DNA from 4 places in the Enterococcus sp. AZ103 genome. Region 1 is predicted to be linked to each of the others. Evidence: predicted binding sites of a transcription regulator. Region 1 holds the regulator's gene; each other region holds the start of a gene.

What was found. Region 1 encodes NrdR, which represses ribonucleotide reductase genes. Its sites were predicted from a motif close to ACACNATATATNGTGT; they were not measured.
Region 2: ID741_RS06275 (deoxynucleoside kinase) is a predicted target of NrdR. The motif match lies at 3,575-3,590, and genes of this name have one in related genera.
Region 3: nrdH (glutaredoxin-like protein NrdH) is a predicted target of NrdR. The motif match lies at 3,373-3,388, and genes of this name have one in related genera.
Region 4: nrdD (anaerobic ribonucleoside-triphosphate reductase) is a predicted target of NrdR. The motif match lies at 3,807-3,822, and genes of this name have one in related genera.

The regions. Positions count from the first base shown of each region.
Region 1 covers NZ_JBIOSI010000001.1:2,352,845-2,358,805, reverse strand. Annotated here, with positions in the region: gene polA (DNA polymerase I) at 1-1,242, shown strand, start outside; gene mutM (DNA-formamidopyrimidine glycosylase) at 1,424-2,263, shown strand; gene coaE (dephospho-CoA kinase) at 2,260-2,859, shown strand; gene nrdR (transcriptional regulator NrdR) at 2,950-3,426, shown strand; gene ID741_RS11785 (DnaD domain protein) at 3,438-4,736, shown strand; gene dnaI (primosomal protein DnaI) at 4,736-5,662, shown strand; gene ID741_RS11775 (tRNA (adenine(22)-N(1))-methyltransferase) at 5,779-5,961, shown strand, end outside.
Region 2 covers NZ_JBIOSI010000001.1:1,208,739-1,214,699, forward strand. Annotated here, with positions in the region: gene fni (type 2 isopentenyl-diphosphate Delta-isomerase) at 1-326, opposite strand, end outside; gene ID741_RS06260 (phosphomevalonate kinase) at 328-1,401, opposite strand; gene mvaD (diphosphomevalonate decarboxylase) at 1,398-2,393, opposite strand; gene mvk (mevalonate kinase) at 2,386-3,330, opposite strand; gene ID741_RS06275 (deoxynucleoside kinase) at 3,609-4,274, shown strand; gene ID741_RS06280 (YoaK family protein) at 4,326-5,027, opposite strand; gene ID741_RS06285 (cupin domain-containing protein) at 5,110-5,961, opposite strand, start outside.
Region 3 covers NZ_JBIOSI010000001.1:95,171-101,131, reverse strand. Annotated here, with positions in the region: gene nrdF (class 1b ribonucleoside-diphosphate reductase subunit beta) at 1-822, opposite strand, end outside; gene nrdE (class 1b ribonucleoside-diphosphate reductase subunit alpha) at 836-2,995, opposite strand; gene nrdH (glutaredoxin-like protein NrdH) at 3,089-3,307, opposite strand; gene ID741_RS00470 (FeoA family protein) at 3,675-4,145, shown strand; gene feoB (ferrous iron transport protein B) at 4,145-5,961, shown strand, end outside.
Region 4 covers NZ_JBIOSI010000001.1:143,322-149,282, forward strand. Annotated here, with positions in the region: gene dltA (D-alanine--poly(phosphoribitol) ligase subunit DltA) at 1-585, opposite strand, end outside; gene ID741_RS00715 (teichoic acid D-Ala incorporation-associated protein DltX) at 600-749, opposite strand; gene ID741_RS00720 (FtsX-like permease family protein) at 898-2,898, opposite strand; gene ID741_RS00725 (ABC transporter ATP-binding protein) at 2,888-3,655, opposite strand; gene nrdD (anaerobic ribonucleoside-triphosphate reductase) at 3,928-5,961, shown strand, end outside.

The DNA of each region.
Region 1 (5,961 bases):
AGTGAATTGGAAGAAAAACAACAAGATCGTTTATTTTATGAGATGGAATTGCCATTATCTCGGATTTTAGCCGAAATGGAGATTACTGGGATTACAGTTAATGCCCAAACTTTACAAAATATGCGAGGCGAATTTTCAAAGAGACTACAAGAAATTGAGCAAAAAATCTATGAAGAAGCTGGTGAAACCTTCAATATCAATTCACCAAAACAATTAGGTGTGATCTTATTTGAAAAAATGCAGTTACCAGTTATTAAAAAAACAAAAACCGGTTATTCAACCGCTGTTGATGTTTTAGAACAATTGAGAGAACAAGCACCAATAGTTGACGATATTTTGAACTATCGTCAAATTGCTAAAATCCAATCAACATATGTTGAAGGCTTATTGAAGGTGATTCAATCAGATAATAAGATTCACACTCGTTATATTCAGACTTTGACTCAAACTGGTCGCTTAAGTTCAGTTGATCCTAATTTACAAAATATTCCGATTCGCTTAGAAGAAGGTCGTAAAATTCGTCAAGCTTTTGTTCCCCGGGAAAAAGATTGGCTGATTTATTCTTCAGATTATTCACAAATTGAATTGCGGGTATTGGCTCACATTTCTGGCGACAAGCATTTGATTCAAGCATTTAAGGATGGCATGGATATTCACACAAGTACGGCAATGCGGGTATTTGGTGTAAAAGAAGAAGATGTAACACCAAACATGCGTCGTAACGCTAAAGCGGTGAACTTTGGGATTGTTTATGGAATTTCTGATTATGGCTTGTCACAAAATTTGGGAATTACTAGAAAAGCAGCACAAGAATATATTGACACTTATTTCGAAAACTATCCTGATGTAAAAAGATATATGGAAGAAAGTGTTCGAGAGGCAAAACATCAAGGCTATGCAAAAACACTTTATAATCGTCGCCGTTACTTACCAGATATTAACTCAAGAAATTTCAATATTCGTTCTTTCGCAGAGCGGACAGCGATCAATACTCCAATTCAAGGAAGTGCCGCTGATATTCTTAAGTTAGCAATGATTGAACTGTCTAAACGATTAGCCAAAACAGATCTAAAAGCAACCATGTTATTGCAAGTGCATGATGAATTGGTTTTTGAAGTACCAGAAAATGAAGTCGAAATGCTAGATAAATTAGTCAAAGAAGTCATGGAAAATACTGTATCATTAAATGTCCCATTATTAACAGATAGTAGCTGGGGAAAAACTTGGTACGAAGCAAAATAAAATAAAAACACTGTGACAACAAATTTTACAGAAGAAATCCGAACATTATAGTGTTGGTTTTGGGATCTAATAAGTCATTTTCAAAGAATGACAATCTTTAGTAGCTTTACTGATTTTGATTCAGATGTTTAAAAACTGTTTAGATTGTTGTCCCAGTCTTTTTTAACTAGGAAGTGTTGAAATGCCAGAACTACCGGAAGTTGAGACCGTCAGAATTGGTTTGGAAGCATTAGTAAAAAATAAAACAATTAAAAAAGTAGAGGTTTTTTGGCCTAGAATTATTGAATCACCAGAAGTTGAACAATTTGCAATCGAATTAATTGGTGAGACAATCCAAGATGTTAAAAGACGTGGAAAATATTTAATTTTTGAATTTGATGATTTTGATATGGTCTCTCATTTAAGAATGGAAGGAAAGTATGAATATTTTCCTGAAGAGACTGTTTTGGATAAACATAGTCACGTGCGTTTTATTTTCACTGATGGTTCTGAATTAATTTATCACGATGTAAGAAAATTTGGACGAATGGCTTTACTACCGAAAGGACAAGGTGAAAACTATAAAGGAATCCTTCAATTAGGTCCAGAACCAACAACTGAAGAATTTGCCTTCGCGCCTTTCTATCAAAAATTACAAAAATCAACCACCATGATTAAGCCATTATTGCTCAATCAAAAAATTGTTGCTGGTTTAGGCAATATTTATGTTGATGAAGTATTATGGTTAGCCAAAATCCATCCTATGCAGCCAGCAAAATCAATTTCAAAGCAGGCCGCAAAGAAACTGCATCAGGCAATTATTACTGTTATCTCAGAAGCAAAAAAAGCTGGTGGAACAACTATCCGTACCTATTTGAATGCTTTAGGCGAAGCAGGTCATTTCCAACAAAAGTTGAATGTATATGGCCAAACCGGACTGCCTTGCAAAAGGTGTCAAACACCGATTATTAAAATTAAAGTCGCTCAAAGAGGTACCCATCTTTGTCCCCATTGTCAAAAATTAAAGCAGGTGAAGATATGAGTTTTGTATTAGGCGTGACTGGTAGTATTGCTACTGGAAAATCAACAGTCGTAAATGTATTTAAAAATCATCAAATTCCTGTTGTTGATGGCGATGTGGTGGCTAGAGAAGTAGTGGAGCCTGGTACCGAGGGATTAGCGGCAGTTGTCGAAAAATTTGGTGAAGATATTTTATTAGCTGAAGGTGGTTTGGATCGAAAAAAATTAGGTGATTTAGTTTTTAGTCAGCCAGATGAAAGGCTAAAATTAAATGAAACCATCAAACCATTTATTAGAAAAGAAATTTTACGTCAAATTGAAGAGCTAAAGAAGAAATCCCCTTTAGTTATTGCAGATATTCCTTTACTTTATGAAGCTCACTATGAAAAAGAATTGGACGTGATTGCTGTAGTTTATGTTAGTCCTAGAATTCAGTTGGAACGTTTGATGAAAAGAAATAACTATACCGAAAATGAAGCCTTTAATCGAATCAACAGCCAATGGTCAATTGATGAAAAAAAACAAAAAGCAGATATCGTATTTGACAATCGTGGTACGATAGAAGAAACGAAACAGCAAGTTGAAGATTGGTTAAAAAAACAAAACTTTATCAGTTAATGCGTATTGTTAGATCTTTAACCGCTTTTTTTCATAATTTTGTTATGGTAAACTTTAGTTAAATCTTCAGATAAAATAAGAGGTGAGTAAATGCGTTGTCCAAGATGTAATCATAATAGTTCACGTGTGATAGATAGCCGTCAAACAGATGACAATCGTGCCATTCGTCGTCGCCGAGAGTGTGAAAATTGTGGGTTTCGTTTCACCACTTTTGAAAGAATTGAAGCCGCACCGCTATTAGTTGTGAAACGTAATGGTGATCGTGAGGAATTTAGTCGAGATAAAATTTTACGCGGTTTAATCCGTTCAGCCGAGAAAAGACCAGTGGCGATGGAACAAATGGAACAAATCGTCGATCACGTAGAAAATCGTGTCCGAAGCATGGGAGAAAATGAAGTTTCAACGAGTTTGATTGGTGATTTTGTGATGGAAGATTTAATGGAAGTAGATGAAATTGCTTATATTCGTTTTGCCAGTGTTTATCGTCAGTTTAAAGACATGTCAGTCTTTTTGCGAGAATTACAAGAAATTGTCGATAAAGCGAAATCTTCTAAGCCAGAAGAATAGGAGAAATTTAAGTGGAAGAAATCAAACCCACAACTTTTTATACAGTTTATGGGGTGCCACAATTAGATCAAAGTAATCAACAGGCATTACTATATCTTTATCAGCCAATCATTGGTAGTCAAGCACTGGCTCTCTATTTGAATTTAAATGCTGATATTACTTTAACTGGAAAAAGTCAGGAAATAATGCACACTGATTTGTTGTCAGCAATTGATCTAGGCTTACCAAACATGATTAAAGCTCGTGAAAAATTAGAAGGCCTAGGTTTATTGGAAAGTTTTGAAAAAAAAGATACTGAATTGGGCTTACAGCTAGTTTATCAATTGCATACCCCCATGAAACCAGAAACTTTTTTTCAAGATCCAATTATGAGCTACTTATTACTTAACAAAATAGGTGAACGCCGTTATCAAAGATTGGTTGATCGCTTTAAACCCGCCAATTTTAATAAAAAGGGTTTAAAAAATATTGCGAAAACCTTTCGAGAAATCTATAATATTCAAGAATCCAACTTTGAAGCAAATGCTGAAGTATTAAAGCAAACGCAAGATATGTTTGTAGAAGAGACCTTGGATAAAGGATTTGATTGGGAAACATTTAACCACTTGATTCAAAAATTTAAAATTCACTTGAATGATCAAACAAAAAAAGCGATTGAAAGCTTGCATATTATGTATGCAGTTAACGAGATTGAAATGGCCGATTTTGTCGGTAAAGCTTCAGTCGGTGAAACGCAACATGTAGATTTAAACTATTTACGACAATTGTTAGGTAAACAAGATAAGCCCTCAGAAGAAAAACCAGTAAAAGTAAAGCCTGAGTCTTTTACAAAAGGTGAAGCAAGATTGTTGGAGGAAAGTAAAAAATTTCCACCGGTTCAGTATTTTAAGGCAATCAAAAAACAAAAAGGGGTCAGTACGCAAAATAATGAATTAAAATTAATTGAAAAAATGCTGACCCAACAAAAATTGACTTCTGGCGTAGTTAATATATTAATTAATTATGCGCTAGTCGTCCAAAAACAAAGCTATTTAAATGAAAATTATATTACTAAAATTGCTCAGGACTGGTCAGCTCAAGGCATTGATACCCCTGAAAAAGCCATCTCGCGTTTGAAAAATAATAATCAAAAGTTTGTTAAGAAAAAAAGTTCCACTAACTTTTCACAACGGAAAAATTTCCAAACACGGACAGAGGCACTGCCCGAGCATATTAAGCAACCGCCAGTTGAAAGTTCCTTAAGTGAGGAGAAAACGGCTGAATTAAATCGAAAATTAGCACAATTTTTAAATAAAGAGGGTGATAATTAATGGAAGACGTAGGAAAAGAACTGACACAAATTATTAGAAGCCGTGGGGTAGCTGGTCGTTATCAAGAAATGATGCAAGAAGTTTTACAGGATCCTGATGTAAGAGCATTTATTGAAACCCATAAACAAAAACTAACGCAAGCAGATATTGAAAAATCTTTTGCAAAACTTTACGAATTCGTGCAAGAAAAAAATAAATTTCTAACTAATGATCCTACAATGATTGCACCAGGTTATGAACCACGCTTAAATTTAAATTTCCATTTCATTGATGTCACTTATGTTCCAACAGATGAATTAGTTCGGATTCAGAAGGAAGCAGAAATCCGTAATCGGGTTAATTCTTTAGATATGCCAAAAGATATTCGAGAAGCTTCGATTCGTAATTTTGAAGTTACAGCTGGTCGAAGCGAGGCCCTCGAAGCGGCCTTAGATTTTATCAATGGATATGTTGAAAATCCAAAAAATTTTCACAAAGCCTTGTTTTTAGTAGGTACATTTGGTGTTGGAAAAACTTATTTGCTTGGCGCAATTGCTCATGAATTAGCGGCTCAAGGTTTTGAAACTACTTTGTTGCATTTTCCTTCCTTTGCCGGAGAAATGAAACAAGCCATCTCCAGTGATAGTGTCGGCGACAAACTAGATTCAGTAAAAAAGGCCCCAATCTTAATGATTGATGATATTGGTGCAGATTCTATGAGTGCATGGATTCGAGATGATATTTTAGGTGTGATTTTACAATATCGAATGCAAGAACAACTGCCGACCTTCTTTTCTTCTAATTTCAATATGGACGAATTAGAAACACATTTGAGTGTCACACAACGTGGAGATCAAGAGCCATTAAAAGCAAAAAGAATTATGGAACGAATTCGTTACTTGAGTCGAGAGATAATGGTTATTGGAAATAACCGTCGAAATGGATAAATGAAGAGAATATTCTAAGAAAAAACAAAATGCCCCGTTAAAATTAGCTTTTTTAAATGCTTTTTTTGGGGCTGTTTTTTTGTGTGGTGTTATAATTAAATTTAGGAAGTGAAAAAATGAAGGTAAACCAATTATCGAAGCGCTTACAAAAGGTTGCTGAATATGTTCCAAAGGATGCACGATTAGCAGATATTGGATCAGATCATGCGTATCTGCCTGTCGCTTTGACTTTACAGAATAAAATAAATTTTGCAATTGCTGGGGAAGTCGTGCCAGGCCCTTTTGAAGCAGCTAAAAAA
Region 2 (5,961 bases), 1.1 Mb from region 1:
TTGCGGACCACCGAGTAGGAATCAGCTACGGCTGGATCTCTTAAAGCAGCAGAAGCTGAGCCAGTCGCCATCATTAAGCCGGTTTCTCTAGCAATAATAGCCAAATTTTGATTGATCTCTTTGGTTTTTGGACTACCACCGGTCATAGCATTAATGTAAAAAGGAAAGTCTAAATGGAAGCCAGAAAATTCAGTCGAAAGATCAACATTTTCCAATTTAGCTGAAACCAATGATTGGTGAACAAAAGAGACTGCGTCAAAATCATTATTTGTTTTTGTGTGGTAAAAAGCTTTCGCTAAGGATACGTGTTGGTCTTTTCGATTCATCTTATTCTCCTAAATGATAGACATGTAACGGTAACGGTGTGATGCCAGCTTTTTCCCAAGCACTCATTAAGGGTAAAATACCGGCTTTTTTATCGACAATCACGATGCCGCAATCACCGCCGCCAGCACCAGAAGATTTAGCTGCACCATGATATTTTTCAGCTAAGTCGCAGAGCTTTTTCAGTTCTTCTGTTTCGATCACAACGTTACTAATCGTAGTTAATTGGGCTAATAATCTTCGGTTTTCCCGAATTTTTTCTTGAACAGCTTCGATATCACCTTGTTGGAAGTTTTCAATCATGGCAGTCACACAAGCGTTGCTGTCTTTTAGAAATTGTTGATAGGCATTTTCTTTTTCTTCCCGGGACTGATGAACTTGATCGACCAAGTCAGAAGTTGAAGCAGGAGAGCCAGTCCAACCAATCAATAAGCGCAAATCTTCCGGTGCTTCTAACGGCTCGATCCGCAAGCAAGGCCAGTCGCTGGCAATTAGATCCGTAATTTTTTGCTGTTTCAAACGTTCTAAGACCCAATCATGATCAAAGGTTGAGAAGGCTAACCAACCACCATAAACGCTAGCGGCAATATCACCACAGGAACCATTTCCTTGAACGTTTAAGTGAGCCAATGTGGCTAACTTGAATAATTCTAAGTTAGATAATTGTAAATCATAAAATGCATCTAAGGCTTTAACAGTGGAAACTGTCACGGCACCACTAGATCCTAGACCATATTTTCGTCCATTGGAATTATCCAACTCGCTAATCACTTTCAAATCAAAGAAGGCTAGTTGTTTGCCTTTTTCTAGGGCATATTTTTCGGTAAAGTGAATCGCCGCTAAAATATAATGGAAGGGATTGTCTCGAATATCTAAAACTAGTTCGCCTTTACGACGAGTCCAACGAATCGGCATATCACTATATTGGGCAGATTGAATAGAACCACTTTTTTTAGCGGCCTCAATTGTAACAGTGATAAATTGATCGATTGCTACAATAATCGCCGGGTGACCTGGTTCCACTACAGCATATTCACCAGCTATGTAAAGTTTTCCTGGTGCAGAAACTTCAATCATGGGTTCACGTCTTCTTTCGTTAAAATTTCAATTCCTGGCCCTGCATGGGCGACAACTAATTGTTTTTCTGGAAATTTTTCTTTTAAGGTCGCGATTAATTGTTCTTCATTTTTTCTCTCCAGTAAAATTTTTACATTTGGTCCAGCATCCATGGTTGAATAACAAGCAAAGCCTTCAGCTCTTAACTGTTGGACAAATTGCATGATGCGCAAACTTTCAGATGACCAATAAGTAAAAGGTGGATTTGCTGCTAAAGTAGTGCCATGCATTTTTAAAGAACTGGCTTCGGTCACTTCACCGAGGGCGGTAAAATCTTTTTCATGGATGGCTTTTTTAGCTTTGGCTAAATCATGAGGGACTGAATCCAACCAACCTTGATAAAAGGCTGAAGTTTCAACTGTTCTTTGCATGCCATCACGACTAGAAACGGCTTTTTCTTGGTCGTCAACAATCATAAAAAGCATTGTTAATTCATTCTCCCAATGATCAGAGGCAATCGGAACAGCATAAGAAGTTTGATCATCTGTGCCTTGCAGCCATTCAGCAAAACCGCCATAAATACTGCGACTGGCTGAACCAGATCCGCGTCTTGCTAGTCGAGACAATTCTTGGCTAGACAAATTTAAATTTAAAGCTGCACTGGTAGCGCCAGCTAAAGCAGCCAAGCCACTAGCAGAAGAAGCTAAGCCAGCAGCTGTAGGTACGAAGTTTTGACTTTTGATTGTTGCAAACTGTTTTACTTGGTGTTTATCTCGTAAAACATCTAAAAAATTACTGATCTTTGCGGTTGCTTTTTGATCTTGTAACTTTTCATCTAAATAAAACTGATCAGCTGGGAAATCATCTGAAAAAGTCACCGTTGTTTCAGTGTAAAAAGCATCTAATGTTAGCGATAGACTATTATTCATTGGCAGGACCAAAGCTTGATCTTTTTTCCCCCAATATTTTATCAGGGCAATATTCGTATAAGCGCGAGCTGTTCCACTAGACATGGGCATAGGCTCCTAATCCTTCTACCCAAGTATTATTGGCACCGGCAGAAAGTAATGTTTCTTGTAAACGATGGGCACTTACCTCATCTTGCGCCAGCGCGATCATACAGCCACCGCGACCGCCGCCAGTTAATTTTGCTCCTAACGCACCATGGGTCAATGCCGTTTCAATCAAATGGTCTAAGGCTTGATTACTTGTTCCTAAAGTTGTTAAAACATGCTGTGCTTGATTCATATAATCTCCTAAACGTTCTGGAGAATTAGTTAAAATGGCTTGTCGGGCTTGTTTAGTTAGTGAACCTAGTTTATGAATATGCGTGCCGATTTTTTTAGGCATTTTTTCCATTAAAGTTGCAACATCTTTGACAGCTTTACGGGTTTGTCCTTTGATACCAGTATCGGCTACAACTAAATAAGCATCCATGTTTAACTCAAATGGTTCGATCCCGATTCTTTTTTGATAAAGAATAGGTGATACGCCGCTGATAGTGGTAGCGTCGATCCCACTAGGATTACCATGAGCAATTTTTTCAGCTTGATTAACAAAATATAAGACATTTGCTTGTGTTGCCGGGATGTCTAACAAATCGAAAAATGCCCGGGTAATTGATACTGCCACAGCGGCACTTGAGCCCATCCCACGTTCTGCTGGTACAGTGCTATCTATTTTTAAATAAAAAGGTTGTTGGATTTTAAATTGTTTGATCATTTGCCAAATAAGCACTTTGACACTGTTCATGCTGTCAGGTGCTTGACCGATTGGTCCGGTAAAAAAGCTGGACTCAATCCAAGACTCGTTTACGGGATGAAAAGAGATAGTAGTTTGAATACCAGTCCCACTAAAAGGTAAAGCAATGGCTGGTTCCCCATAAACGACTGAATGCTCACCCATTAAAATTATTTTTCCACTGGCATAGCCGTGACCATTTTTTTTCATAATCATTCTCCTAGAAAATTGGCAAAGCTGCTTACCAATTATTTATGTTGAGAAGTCCTCTCAATAAATGCAATCTATCCTATTTTACTCATAGTTTGCGAACAAGTAAATGAAAGCTTCTTATAGAAGTAGTAAACTGAAAAATTTTTTAAACATTTCCTTAAAATATTGTAACAATTTTATTGATTGTTAAAAATTGACACCACTAAATGTTGGGGGTATATTAGATAAGTTGAAAGAAGAGACACTATATTTTGTATGAAACGAGTTGGAGGTTCATGAGTGTGATAGTATTAGCTGGAACGATTGGTGCAGGGAAATCAAGCTTAACGGAAATGGTTTCAAAACATTTAGGGACAGATGCATTTTACGAATCAGTCGATGATAATGAAGTCTTGCCATTATTTTATGCCAATCCTGAACAATATGCCTTTTTGTTACAAATTTACTTTTTAAATAAACGATTTGATATGATAAAAAAAGCGATGCAAGCAGATCATAATGTTTTGGATCGTTCGATTTACGAAGATTCTTTATTATTCCATCTAAATGCCGATCTTGGTCGGGCAACAGATACGGAAGTAAAAGTGTATGATGAGCTATTGAAAAATATGATGGAAGAATTGCCTTTTGCTGCCTACAAAAAGCATCCTGATTTGATGGTTCATATCAAAGTTTCCTTTGAAACAATGTTAGACCGCATCGAAAAACGGGGACGGGAATATGAACAATTAAGTTTTGACCCGACTTTATATGATTACTACCAAGAATTAAATAAACGTTATGACCAATGGTTTGATAATTACAATGAAAGTCCAAAAATTCAAATTGATGGTGATGCACTTAATTTTGTCGAAAGTAAAGAAGCCGAAAAAATGGTTTTAAAAATGATTGATCAAAAATTAGCCGAAATTGAAAGTGCTGAATGGGCAAAAGAAGCATAAAAAAGTCGTTGAAATTCATTTTAGAATTTCAACGACTTTTTGTTTGAATTATTATGCAGCTGGATTTAATTTTAGTTTGTCGTTACTTTTCTTTTCTAAATGCTTACCTTCAAGGTAAATGAGCGCAAAGATAATAATCGGGAACCACAAAGCTTTGTTACCAAAATTAGAGGTTAATAATGTACCTAGCCAACCACCAAAACCGAACCCTAATAAAATTAGAGAATATAAAGCTGATTTTTGGAAGGCCCCAGCTTGTTTAAAGAAGCCCTTCATAAGATAACTAAAAGCATTTTGAACAACTAATGTCACGGCAACATTACCATAAACTAAATCTTGACCAAATTTATGGAACGCATTGCCTTGCATACCAGATATGAAGGAAATGATTATACAAATTGTCATAGTCGATAAATTGCTTGTTGTGATATTTAATGATAGTAAAAATAAGATAATAATTTCAATAATTAAAACTTTAAAAGACCAGTCTTTGGAATCTTCTCTTTGGATAACTGCTGTAATCGCTGCGCCAATTCCAAAAGCTAGAATAGTTGCTGCAACTGTAAAGAAATGCGACCAGTTTTTAGTTGCTAATGTTTGTCCTAATAAGATAATGTTCCCAGATTGAACAGTACTAAAGACTTTTCCAATAAAGTACGTATAGCCATCCATACCACCAGCTGCTACCGCAAGTAAGAATGCAATAATAGGGAAAGACATGTAAGGTTCGTTATTGTGTATATCGTTATTCATTTTGTTGATGTCCTTTCTTTGTCAAAAATATTTACGCTGACCTTAGTTACTAAAGCCAGCGTAACAAAATGAGCCACTTTTTTTAAAAGACGTCTTTGGCGTTTAAGCCGTTGCTATCTTCTGATTCGAAAGGATTGTTGCTGGTATGTTTTTTGACCTCTTGATTAATTTTATCTTGATCAAACCAAATAACTGGGCTTGGTGTTTCTTCTTGTGGCAAGCTTTCGACAAACTCTTTGGTTAAGTTCAAATGATCAGCCACGATTTGTGAAGGTGTAGTAGCTATCCATTTGTTTAGAGAAATATCTGAGTACTCAGGAATTTTAAAGACTTCTACAAAGATTAATTTTTCAGTTCCGGTATTTTGAACATAATGTCCAGCAACTGTTGGGACATAACCAACATCACCAGCACGATAGTCATAAGTTCTAGCTAATCCATTTGAATTGAAGACGGTCATCCGAGCTTCTCCTTGAATATAATATTGCCATTCAGCGCCTTTTGGATGCCAATGTAATTCCCGCATTGCACCAGGTTCTACTTCAACAATGGCTGCTGAAATTGTTTGAGCAGCTGGGAAAACTTTTGAATCGACAATCCAAACTCTTCCAGCTTCAGATTCAATTGGTTTTAATGAATCCATATGGAAAGTTAATGGTAGTGGTGTTTCGCCATTGTTGTTAGGACGTTTAACTTCTTCAATTGGTTTTGGCACTTCGGCTTTGAAAATATATTTTTCTTTTTTAGGTAAGCTTTCCAACTCAGAAACTTTCTTTTTAAAGTTTGCTGCTACGACTTCTGGTGGAGTATGAGCCAACCAATCAGTAATAAGCATCGTATTATTTTCAGAAAAATCTGGTTCGCTGAAGATAAGTAAAAATTCAGTTCCTTGATCTAGCCCTTGAATAGAGTGAGCCACACCTGCTTCAAAGTT
Region 3 (5,961 bases), 2.3 Mb from region 1:
GGTATCTGGGAATAATGGATCTTGTCCCAAGTTCATCAACGCCTTGTTGGCATTATAGCGCAAGAAAGTTTTGACTTCTTCTGTCCAACCGATTTCATCGTACAATTCTTCAGTGTAACGTTCTTCATTTTCGTAAAGTTCGTATAATAAATCATACATCCATTCCTTCAATGATTCTTGTTCTGCTTCAGGCAGCTCGTTGAATCCTCGTTGGAATTTGTAGCCAATGTAAGTTCCGTGAACAGATTCATCACGAATGATCAATTTAATGATCTCTGCTACATTAGCTAGTTTATTGTTTCCCAAATAGTATAGTGGTGTGTAAAAGCCTGAGTAGAATAAGAAAGTTTCCAAAAAGACACTGGCAATTTTCTTTTCTAATGGTGTACCGTTTTTGTAGATTTCGTTCACTCGTTCAGCTTTTTTTTGTAAATATACATTTGTATTGGTCCATTCGAAGATTTCATCAATTTCAGATTTTGTGTTTAAAGTACTGAAGATCGATGAATAACTTTTTGCGTGAACAGATTCCATGAATTGAATATTGTTTAAAACGGCTTCTTCATGGGGTGTGCGTACATCTTCTCTCAGCTGATCCATCCCAGTCTCTGATTGAACGGTATCAAGTAAAGTCAGACCACCAAAAACGTGGCCGACTAAGTTTTGTTCCATTTTTGATAATTTACGCCAATCATCTAAGTCATTTGATAAAGGAATCCGGGTATCTAACCAAAACTGTTCAGTTAATTTTTCCCAAGTTGATTTATCGATGACATCTTCAATTTCATTCCAATTTATTGCTTCATAATATGTTTCTGTCATGAGGTTCTCCTTTCTAAATGACGCAGCTTTCGCATTGATTTGAACCGATTTCTTCTGCGTCTTCAGTGAAGGTCCGAACGTAATAAATCGATTTACAGCCTTTGTAAAAGGCATAGTTTCGTAAGATGTTTAAATCACGAGTAGATTGCTTAGTTTCTGTTTTCCATTCGTATAAACCGCGAGGAATTTCAGAACGCATGAATAAAGTTAAGCTCATTCCTTGGTCAATATGTTGTTGCGCTGTGGCATAGACATCGATAACTTTACGCATATCCATATCGTAAGCAGACATATAATAAGGCAATGTTTCATTATTTAAATATGGTGCTGGGTAATAAATTTTCCCAATTTTCTTTTCTTGACGTTCTTCAATTAAACGAGTGATAGGGTGTAAGCTAGCGCTGGTATCATTGATATAAGAAATCGAACCATTTGGCGCTACAGCTAGACGATTTTGGTGATACAAACCATCTGTTTTAATAGCCTCTCTTAAAGCTGCCCAGTCTTCTGCAGTTGGAACAAAAATATCTTTGAAGATTTCTTTGACTTTATCAGTTTGTGGCATGAATTCACCAGTTATATATTTGTCAAAATAAGAGCCATCAGCATATTTTGATTTTTCAAAATTATAGAAGCTTTGTTTCTTTTCTCTAGCAATTTGATTGCTTTCTACTAAAGTCCAATAATTTAACAGCATGAAATAAATATTGGTGAAATCGATTGATTCTTCAGATCCATAAACCATCAAGTTTTTAGCAAAGAAACTGTGTAAGCCCATCGCACCTAAGCCAATCGTATGATTTAAATGATTGCCGTTTTGAATAGAAGGAACCACATCAATATTTGAAGCATCTGTAACAAAAGTTAACGCTCGAACCATTGATTTAACAGATTTGCCAAAGTCAGGACTTTCCATTAAATTGACAATATTTGTTGAGCCTAAGTTACAAGAAATATCTGTACCTAATGTTTCATATTCTTGACGATCATTAATGGCAGATGGTGTTTGAACTTGTAAAATTTCTGAACATAGATTACTCATGACGATTTTTCCGTCAACCGCATTTGCCCGATTAGCCGTATCGATATTGATGATATAAGGATAGCCAGATTCTTGTTGTAATTTAGAAATTTCGTTTTCCAAGTCACGAGCCCGAACCCGTTTTTTACGAATGTTGGGATTAGCTACCATGTTGTCATATTCTTTTGTGATATCCACATAAGAGTAAGGGACACCGTATTCCTTTTCAACACCATAAGGGCTGAATAAATACATATCTTCATTTTTACGAGCCAATTCGTAAAACTTGTCAGGAACAGTGACACCTAGTGACAGAGTTTTAACCCGAATTTTTTCATCGGCATTTTCTTTTTTAGCCGATAAGAACATCTCAATGTCTGGATGGAAGACATCTAGATAAACCACACCGGCTCCTTGACGTTGGCCTAATTGGTTTGAGTAAGAAAAGCTATCTTCGAATAATTTCATTACTGGAACGACACCACTAGCGGCTCCGTCATAACCTTTAATCGGCGCACCGGCTTCTCGGAGGTTAGACAAATTAATACCAACGCCGCCACCAATTCTTGATAATTGTAAAGCAGAGTTGATTGAGCGACCAATACTATTCATATCATCAGTCATTTGGATTAAGAAACAAGAGACCAATTCTCCACGGCGTTTACGTCCTGCATTTAAAAATGAAGGAGTTGCAGGTTGATAGCGTTGATGAATCATTTCATCAGCTAAATCTAGTGCTAGATTTTCATCCCCGTCTGCAAAGTATAAGGCACTAAAAGCTACACGATCTTCATATGACTCTAGGTATTCGTCGCCATCGTTACTTTTTAAAGCGTACTGAGAATAAAATTTATAGGCTGCCATAAATGATTTAAAGACAAAATTCTGTTCATCTAAAAATGCATATAATTTTTCAATAAAAGCAAGAGAATATTTTTCGATAAATTCTTGTTCTAAATAATCTTCTGAAATTAGGAAATCAAGTTTTTCTTTAATAGAAGAAAACTTGTGGGTATTCGGTTCAACATTCTCTTTAAAGAATGCATCTAAAGCTTCTTTATCTTTATTTAATGGGATTTGTCCGTTAACAGGACGGTTGATTTCATTATTAAGTTTGAAGTAGGTCACATCGCCTAGATTTTTCAGACTCATTTCGTCACTTCTTTCCTATATATAGTAATAAATAAAACTGAGACAAAAATAGTCGCTTTTCATCTCAGTTCGTCATTCATTTAGATTTATTGATTAAGCTAAAGCTTTTAGTTGGTCAGGACGAAAGCCGATAATTGTGTCTGAACCATTAAAAGTAACAGGTACACTTTGGAAACCTTGTTCTTTTAAGAAGTCTAAAGCAGTTGGTTCGCTGTCTATATTAATTTCTTCAAAGCTAATATGATTGTCGTTTAAATAACGTTTTGTCATCTTGCATTGCATACAATTGTTTTTTGAATATACTTTTACCATGGATGTTCCCCCTTTTTTTCTACACTTATCAGTATAAAAGATGTTGGGAAAAAGTCAATCGAAAAACACTATATATAGTGTTTCGTTTTTTGAGATACACAAGGCTTGGTGTTTTTGGAAAAATGATGAAAGCAGATGAATTCAATGGAAAAGCCCTTTCTTTATTTGAAAAACAAAAATTGAATGTTTTTTTTACGAACAAAAAAATTTTAAATAACCTTTCTAAACAAGTTTGAAATAATAAGTCAAATTTACTGCTCAAAAGATTAAGAAAAAGTTATGTTTCATATTGACATTGTTCACAAATCCAGTTAATCTAAGTGAGAAAGATTCTCATTATTAATTGAAAAAGTTAGGCGGAAAAATGATGACTACTTTAGCAGATGTTTCTTTGAATAAAGTTGTGGAAATTGATTCAGTCACATTAGATTCAGATATGAAGCGCCGGATGCAGGATCTCGGAATGGTAATTGGTTCGAAAATTGCCGTTGTGAGTCAGTCTGGGCATAATAGTATTGTCTTGTTACACAATTCTCGTGTGGCAATTGATAAGACTATTTTGAAAAGTATTAATGTGAAAGATATAACAGAAGAAAGAAATCATTGGTCTTCTTTAGATCAATTAAAAATAGGAGAACAAGGGGTTGTCGTAAATGTCCACGGCACCGGTGCAGTGAAACGCCGCTTAATGGATATGGGCTTAACCAAAGGAACGTTGATTAAAATTATTAAACTTGCCCCATTGGGAGATCCGATTGAAATTCGGATTCGTGGGTATGAATTGACTTTGAGAAAATCTGAAGCGGAAATGATTATTATTGCGAAGGAGGAAGCGTGATGGCAAACCTACATGTAGCATTAGCCGGAAATCCCAATAGTGGGAAGACTAGCGCCTTTAATGTATTAACTGGTAATAATCAATTCGTTGGAAACTGGCCGGGTGTCACCGTTGAAAGAAAAGGTGGCGTTTATAAAAAGAATACTGATGTTACGATTGATGATTTGCCGGGTATATACTCTCTTTCACCTTATACACCAGAAGAAGTTGTTGCTAGAGATTACTTATTGTCAGGTGAACCTGATGTCATTTTAAATATTGTCGATGGGACAAATTTAGAACGGAATCTTTATTTAACGACCCAATTAATTGAAACAGGGATTCCAACAGTCGTAGCTGTCAATATGATGGACATTTTGGAAAAAAGTGACAAGCAGATTAATTTAGAAAAATTATCTTATGCTTTAGGTGTACCAGTGATTGGCATATCAGCTTTAAAAAATCGAAATGTTGATAAAGCAGTCAAAGAAGCCATCGCAGCTGCAAAGAATAATGCAGAAATCAATTATCCCCAATATGATAAACGTCTTGAAGCTGCTTTAAATGAGATCGAAACCATTTTAGGTAGCACCGTTGAAGACAAATATGCTCGTTGGTACAGCGTGAAATTATTCGAACGGGATTCACGAGCAAGCCAAGCATTAGATTTGAGCACTATTCAGCAAAAAGAAATCGAAGAAACCATTAATATTACTGAAAAGATTATCGCAGATGATGCTGAATCCATCATTATTAATGAAAGATATAATTTTATTTCGGACTTGAAAACCTTATGTGTTGTTGATGATGACCAGTTTAAATTATCATTATCAGATAAAATTGACCGGATTGTGACGAATCGCTTTTTAGCGTTACCGATTTTTGCTTTAGTTATGTGGTTAATCTATTACATTGCGATTCAAACTGTCGGAGCCATTGGAACTGACTGGGTAAATGATACTTTGTTTGGTGATATCGTACCGAACTTTATCGAAACAACCTTGCAATCTTGGCAAGTAGCTGGTTGGATGCAAGACTTGATTTTAAATGGGATTGTCGCCGGAATTGGCGCAGTACTTGGTTTTTTACCACAATTAATGGTTTTATTTTTCTGTTTGGCATTAATTGAAGATTGTGGCTACATGGCGCGGATTGCTTTTGTAATGGATCGTTTCTTTAGAAAGTTTGGTTTGTCAGGAAAATCATTTATTCCGATGTTAATTGCAACAGGTTGTGGTGTGCCAGGTGTCATGGCGAGTCGGACAATTGAAAATGAAAAAGATCGTAAAATGACTGTTATGCTAACGACATTTATGCCTTGTTCAGCTAAATTGCCAATCATAGCCTTAGTAGCGGGGGCATTTTTCCCAAATAGTTCTTGGGTAGCACCCTCAGCTTATTTTATTGGTATGTCAGCAATCGTTTTATCAGGGATTGCTTTGAAAAAAACACGTTTGTTTGCCGGTGATCCAGCACCTTTCATTATGGAATTGCCAGTTTATCATTTTCCAAGAATCGGTAATACGATTCGTTATACGTATGATCACAGTAAAGCATTTGTTAAAAAAGCAGGAACAATTATTTTTGTCGCTTGTATTTTAATTTGGTTTACTCAGACCCATAATTTTATGTTCCAAGCGGTACCAGAAGATCAAAGTATCTTAGCAGCTTTAGGAAACCTTGTAGCACCAATTTTTGCACCTCTTGGATTTGGTAATTGGAAAGCCGCAGTAGCAGCAATCACAGGACTAATTGCCAAAGAAAATGTCATCGGGACCTTTGGGATTTTATATAATCAACCATCAGTTTCCGAAAACGGCTCTCAGATTTGGGGAGC
Region 4 (5,961 bases), 2.2 Mb from region 1:
AAATGAGTATGGTGCCTGTGACAAAAATCGTTTTCCCGAAGCAATACCAAAATCTTGTAGATCCCAATTTAGGAAGCTGCTTAAATTATCATGACTAATCTGCACTCCTTTGGGCACACCAGTTGTACCGGAAGTGAAAATGATATAGTAATTTTCGTCACGAGTTACCGGTGTCGCTACAAAATTCTCTACTTTTGCTTGAAAAATTTGTTTCAAATCAAAGGGAGTCACGATAGTTAACTCTGTCTCTAATGCACTAGGCCAATCATCAACTGCGATAATCAATTGCGGTTGTGCCACATTCAAAATTAATTCAACTCGTTCTTGTGGTGTATTGGCTTCAATAGGAATATAGGCTACTCCTGTTTTTGAAACGGCTAAAAAGGCTGCTAACATTTCAAATTCTAATTCACCGTAGACGACCACTGGTGCTTTTGTTTTCAAATGATGCTGTAAAAAACTTGCCAAACTGTCCGAAGATTGTCGTAGGGTTTGATAAGTAAAACTTTCTGTCTCTGATTGATAAACTAAATTATCAGGAAATTCTTCCGCTAGGGCATCAATCGTTGCCACAATATTCTTCATAATAAACCCCTCCCCTAAAATTCGTTATAGATAAAATTCCCACCTTGAATACTCTTGTAATGATATAAATAAATCAAAACTAGGAAGATGGCAAAATAGAAAAGCGTACGACCAATAAAGCTCAGCCAATATTTCGTCTTGGGTTTATTTAGCCAGACTTTCATTTTATCTACCTCCTTATTGATACTTATTATAATCTCTTCAAAGAACAGCTCCATTGATTGTCCTTACACAATAAGCTGGTCAACGAACGTTTTTGTCACATCAAAAAAACGATCCGAAATAACTTCGAATCGCTTCAAAATATTTTTATTAAATAAGCCGTTTTTGATATTGGCAAATCCCCCAGTAAAATATGAAGTAAATAATTAACAAAACACCACAGAAAAGATAAACAAACCAATAGCTAGCATTAGCCACCAATTGTTGAAAAACTAGGATAGCAAAGCAACTATGCAGTAAACCAATCGCCGCAGTTGGGAAAAATACTACAAAATTTTCACGATAAATTTGTTTAACTAAATAATTGTTAGGAATACCCATCTGTTTTAATAGCTTAATCCGATCGCGTTTTTGCGGTAAGTCAGATAATTGTCGCATACTTGCCGTACTAGCCATCGTCACAATAAAAGTCACCACCACAAAAGTCATCATAAATAGCAATAATCCCACTTGATTTCTAGTTGAACGATAGATTTCTGATTTTGAGACGTAATTAATCCGGTAAGCCGCATTTTCTTGATTCTCTTCCGTTCTGGATACTTCACCGCTTAATTTATTATTATGCCATTCTAAATTTTCTTTAATTGGATCAATCCATTTTGAAGTCAGTTTTTGATCGATGATTTTTTGTAAAACCATCGTCTCATTATTAGCTACATTAACTGCAGCTAATTTGTACGAAACACCAGAAATAGCTTGGTAAGTTTCATCTGAAACAACAATAATCTCTTGCCCTAAGCGTAAACTCGTATCACCTAAGTAATTAGTCTCCACTCCTTTTACCTGCAATACCCGATCGGCTAAATGAATCTTACTACTATATTTTATATAATCCTTTAAAATTGATTGAACTGGTGTAAACATAATTGCTTGATTGCCAGACAAATCAACTTTTGCTAACTGTGGATTTATTTTTCTAAAACGAAGATAATTTGATTGACTGATTAAATCAAAAAGTTGTGGCTTTTCATCGGTTCCTTCACCAACAATCCGCAATGTTTGCTGACCACCCACTAGTTTAAGGCTTAAAATAGTCGCTTGATAGCCACTTAACTGGCTGACTTCATTTTTTATTGTTTGATAATTTTCTTGATCAATCATTAAAGACACTGGTGCAAATTCCCGAATATTATTCATTGATAAAGAAACTACTGCCGTCGTCGCGCCTAAAAATGCCAATGCTAAACCCAATAAAATCGTCATTGTTCCAGCTAAACGCCAATTTTTATAGTAATAGGCGAGGTTCTCACTGCGAGTCAATATTTTTAAATCACGATAAACACTGTCTACTTTTCGTTTTTGGTAATAGGGTAAAGTACAAGCAAAAAATAAATAGGTTCCAATAATACAAATAACAAAAATAATCAGCATGATTACTAAAATCGATTCCACTAAATAAAATTTTCCAACCGCTATTTGAACAATTCTTAAAAAGAAGATGGCGCTCCCCCAACCAACAGCCAAGAAAACAATCCCTAAAATTGCAGTGATTTTCTGAAATCTTTTTTTTCGATTTAATTGAGGAAAAGAAATTTTCTGATTTTCCCAAGAAAATTTAAAACTAGAAACTAACCACAACGTTTGAATTGCTACTAGCAGTAATAAGAAAATTAAAACTGTAGCTGTTGAGGTGATGGCTTCAAATGAAACAAAAAAATCAACTGCGATATTCAATCCCATTGCAAAAACTAAGATCATACTTAATAATTTTGAAAAAAGCATTCCTAAAGCAATCCCAATAATAAAGGAAATCCCCCCTAAGAGTAGCAATTCAAAGGCAAACCATAGATAGATTTGATAAAATTTCAAGCCAAACAAATGAAAGATTGAAATGTCTTTACGGCGATTTTCGATAAAAAAACGATTGGTCGTCAACATGAAATAAACTAAGATAAAGACAATTGCCACAATGCCCAAAGTTAAAACTGAAACTACCTGAGCATTGTTCCCAGCTGTTTGGATAATCGGCTGCTCTTTGGTAATCGTCACAAAAGAATAATAAAGCATCACGGCAAAAATCATACTAACTAAAAACAATAAATAGTTGCTTAACTGTCGAACAAAACCACGCCACATTAATTTAATCAGCATTGGCGCGCCCTCCTCCTCCAATCGTTGCTTGCATATCAATCACTTTTTCAAAAAATTCTTTACGAGAAGATCGTCGGACAATTTCAGAGAAAAAACGACCGTCTTTAATAAACAAAACCCGATTACAATAACTAGCGGTGTAAGGATCATGAGTCACCATTAATATAGTTGTGTTTTCCTGTAAGTTGATTTCGGCTAGGTAATTTAAAAACTCAGTAGCCATCTTAGAATCTAGCGCACCAGTAGGTTCATCCGCTAACAAGATTGGTTGTCGCGCCACTAAAGCTCGAGCCGCAGCAGTCCGCTGTCTTTGCCCCATCGAAACTTCTTCAGGATAATGATCTAAAATGTCATAAATTCCTAATATTTTCGCCAGTTCCTCAACTCTATTCATCATTTCATCCGTAGATAGTTTTGAAACTGTCAAAGGCAAAACAATATTGTCTCTTAGTGTCAGACTATCAATCAAATGAAATTCTTGAAATATAAAACCTAGATTCTCCCGCCGAAAATCGGTTAATTTGTTTTCTCGCATGCGAGTGATATCCTGCTGATTGATTCTCACTTGACCCATCGTTGGAGTGGCGATAGTGGCCAGTATATTCATTAAAGTAGTTTTACCGGCACCACTAGGACCCATGATGCCAACAAACTCACCTTTTTCAATTGAAAAATTCAAATCATCTAAAATAGTCATTTTATTTTTTCGATTACCAAAAGTTTTAGTAAGATGTTGCACTTCAATTAATTTTTCCATTGATTTATCCTTTAAATTTTTTCTTTATCGTATCACAGAATGGCATTAGTGGAATCTTTTTCGAATTTTAAAATAAAGATAGCAATAATTAATTAATCTTTCAAAAAAGCCTATGACTATCAGTTTTCATTGATTTTACAAGGAAATGCAAACACAATATATAGTGTTTTATTTGGTACAATTAAAATATACACCACTATATCTAGTTGAATCTTTCTGAAGATTATTATAAGATATATTATGAATTATTTAGAAACGGAGTGGTTGGTATGATGGAAATTCGCAACAATGATACTTTTGTCGCAACTTTTCAATCTTCTTTGGGAGAGATGAAAGTCATCAAACGCGATGGTCGCCAAACAATATTTGATGACCAAAAAATTTATGACGCATTAATTAAAGCACAGGCAAAAATTCAAGGGAGTCTTGATCCTTTATCTCATGTAAAAATTCAATCAATTGTTGAAAAAGTAGATGCAGAAATCGCCCAACGTTTTAATCGGGATATCAAAATTTATGAAATTCAAAATATTGTGGAGCACGTCTTGTTGGAAAACAATCAATATGACTTGGCGCAAGAATATATTAATTACCGCACCAATCGTGATTTCCAACGAAGTCAAGCCACTGATATTAACTTTACAATCAGCAAACTAATCAATAAAGATCAAACTGTCGTTAATGAAAATGCCAATAAAGACAGCGATGTTTTTAATACCCAACGAGATTTAACAGCTGGGATTGTCGGCAAATCAATCGGCTTAAAAATGTTGCCACCTCATGTTGCTAATGCCCATCAAAAAGGCGATATTCATTACCATGACTTAGACTATCATCCGTATACACCGATGACTAACTGCTGCTTGATTGACTTTAAAGGGATGTTAAATGACGGCTTTAAGATTGGGAATGCCGAAGTAGAAAGTCCAAAATCAATCCAGACAGCAACAGCGCAAATTTCGCAAATTATCGCTAACGTAGCTTCTAGTCAATACGGCGGTTGTTCTGCTGATCGCACCGATGAATTACTAGCACCGTTTGCTGAATTAAATTATCAAAAACATTTAAAAGATGCGGAAGAATGGATTGAAACACCTAGTCGTCGTGAAGAATATGCCAAAGCAAAAACTAAAAAAGACATTTACGATGCGATGCAAAGTCTAGAATATGAAATCAATACTTTATTTACTTCTAATGGTCAAACACCTTTCACTTCGTTAGGTTTTGGTCTAGGAACTTCTTGGTTTGAAAAAGAAATTCAAAAAGCCATTTTGCAAATTCGAATTGAAGGCTTAGGTAGTGAAAAGCGCACAGCTATTTTTCCTAAACTAATCTTTACTTTAAGAGACGGTGTCAATTTAAAACCGACAGATCCAAATTATGAAGTTAAAGAATTAGCATTAGAATGTGCCGCTAAACGGATGTATCCAGATATTTTAAATTACGATAAGATCGTTGAATTAACAGGCAGTTTTAAAGTACCAATGGGTTGTCGTTCTTTCCTACAAGGCTGGAAAGATGAAAGTGGCGAAGAAATTAATGTTGGGCGTATGAATTTAGGTGTTGTCACCTTGAACTTACCACGAATTGCCATGGAAGCTGGCGGCGATCAAGATAAGTTCTGGTCTTTATTAGAAGAACGCTTAGCTACAGTCAAAGATGCGATGGTTTTCCGTGTAGATCGGTGTAAAGAAGCAAGTCCAGCTAACGCGCCAATTCTTTATCAATACGGTGCTTTTGGTAAACGACTAAACCGCAATGAATCAGTTGATGAATTATTTAAAAATAAACGCGCAACTATTTCATTAGGGTATATCGGCTTATACGAAGCAGCTTCGGCTTTCTTTGGCGGTGAATGGGAAAATAATTCAGAAGCCAAAAAATTCACTTTGGATATCTTAAAAAATCTGAAATTGCATGCAGATGCTTGGGGTAACGAATATGGCTATCATTTTAGTGTTTATTCAACACCAAGTGAAAGTTTAACTGATCGTTTCTGTCGTTTAGATACCGAACGCTTTGGCGTTGTTGAAAATATTACCGATAAAGAATATTACACTAATAGCTTCCATTATGATGTACGGAAAAATCCAACACCATTTGAAAAGCTAGATTTTGAAAAAGATTATCCAAAATATTGTTCTGGTGGCTTCATTCATTATTGCGAATATCCCGTACTACAACAAAATCCAAAAGCATTAGAAGCAGTTTGGGATTATGCGTACGATAAAATTGGTTATTTAGGTACCAACACACCGATTGATCATTGCTATGAATGTGGATTTGAAGGAGATTTTACGCCAACT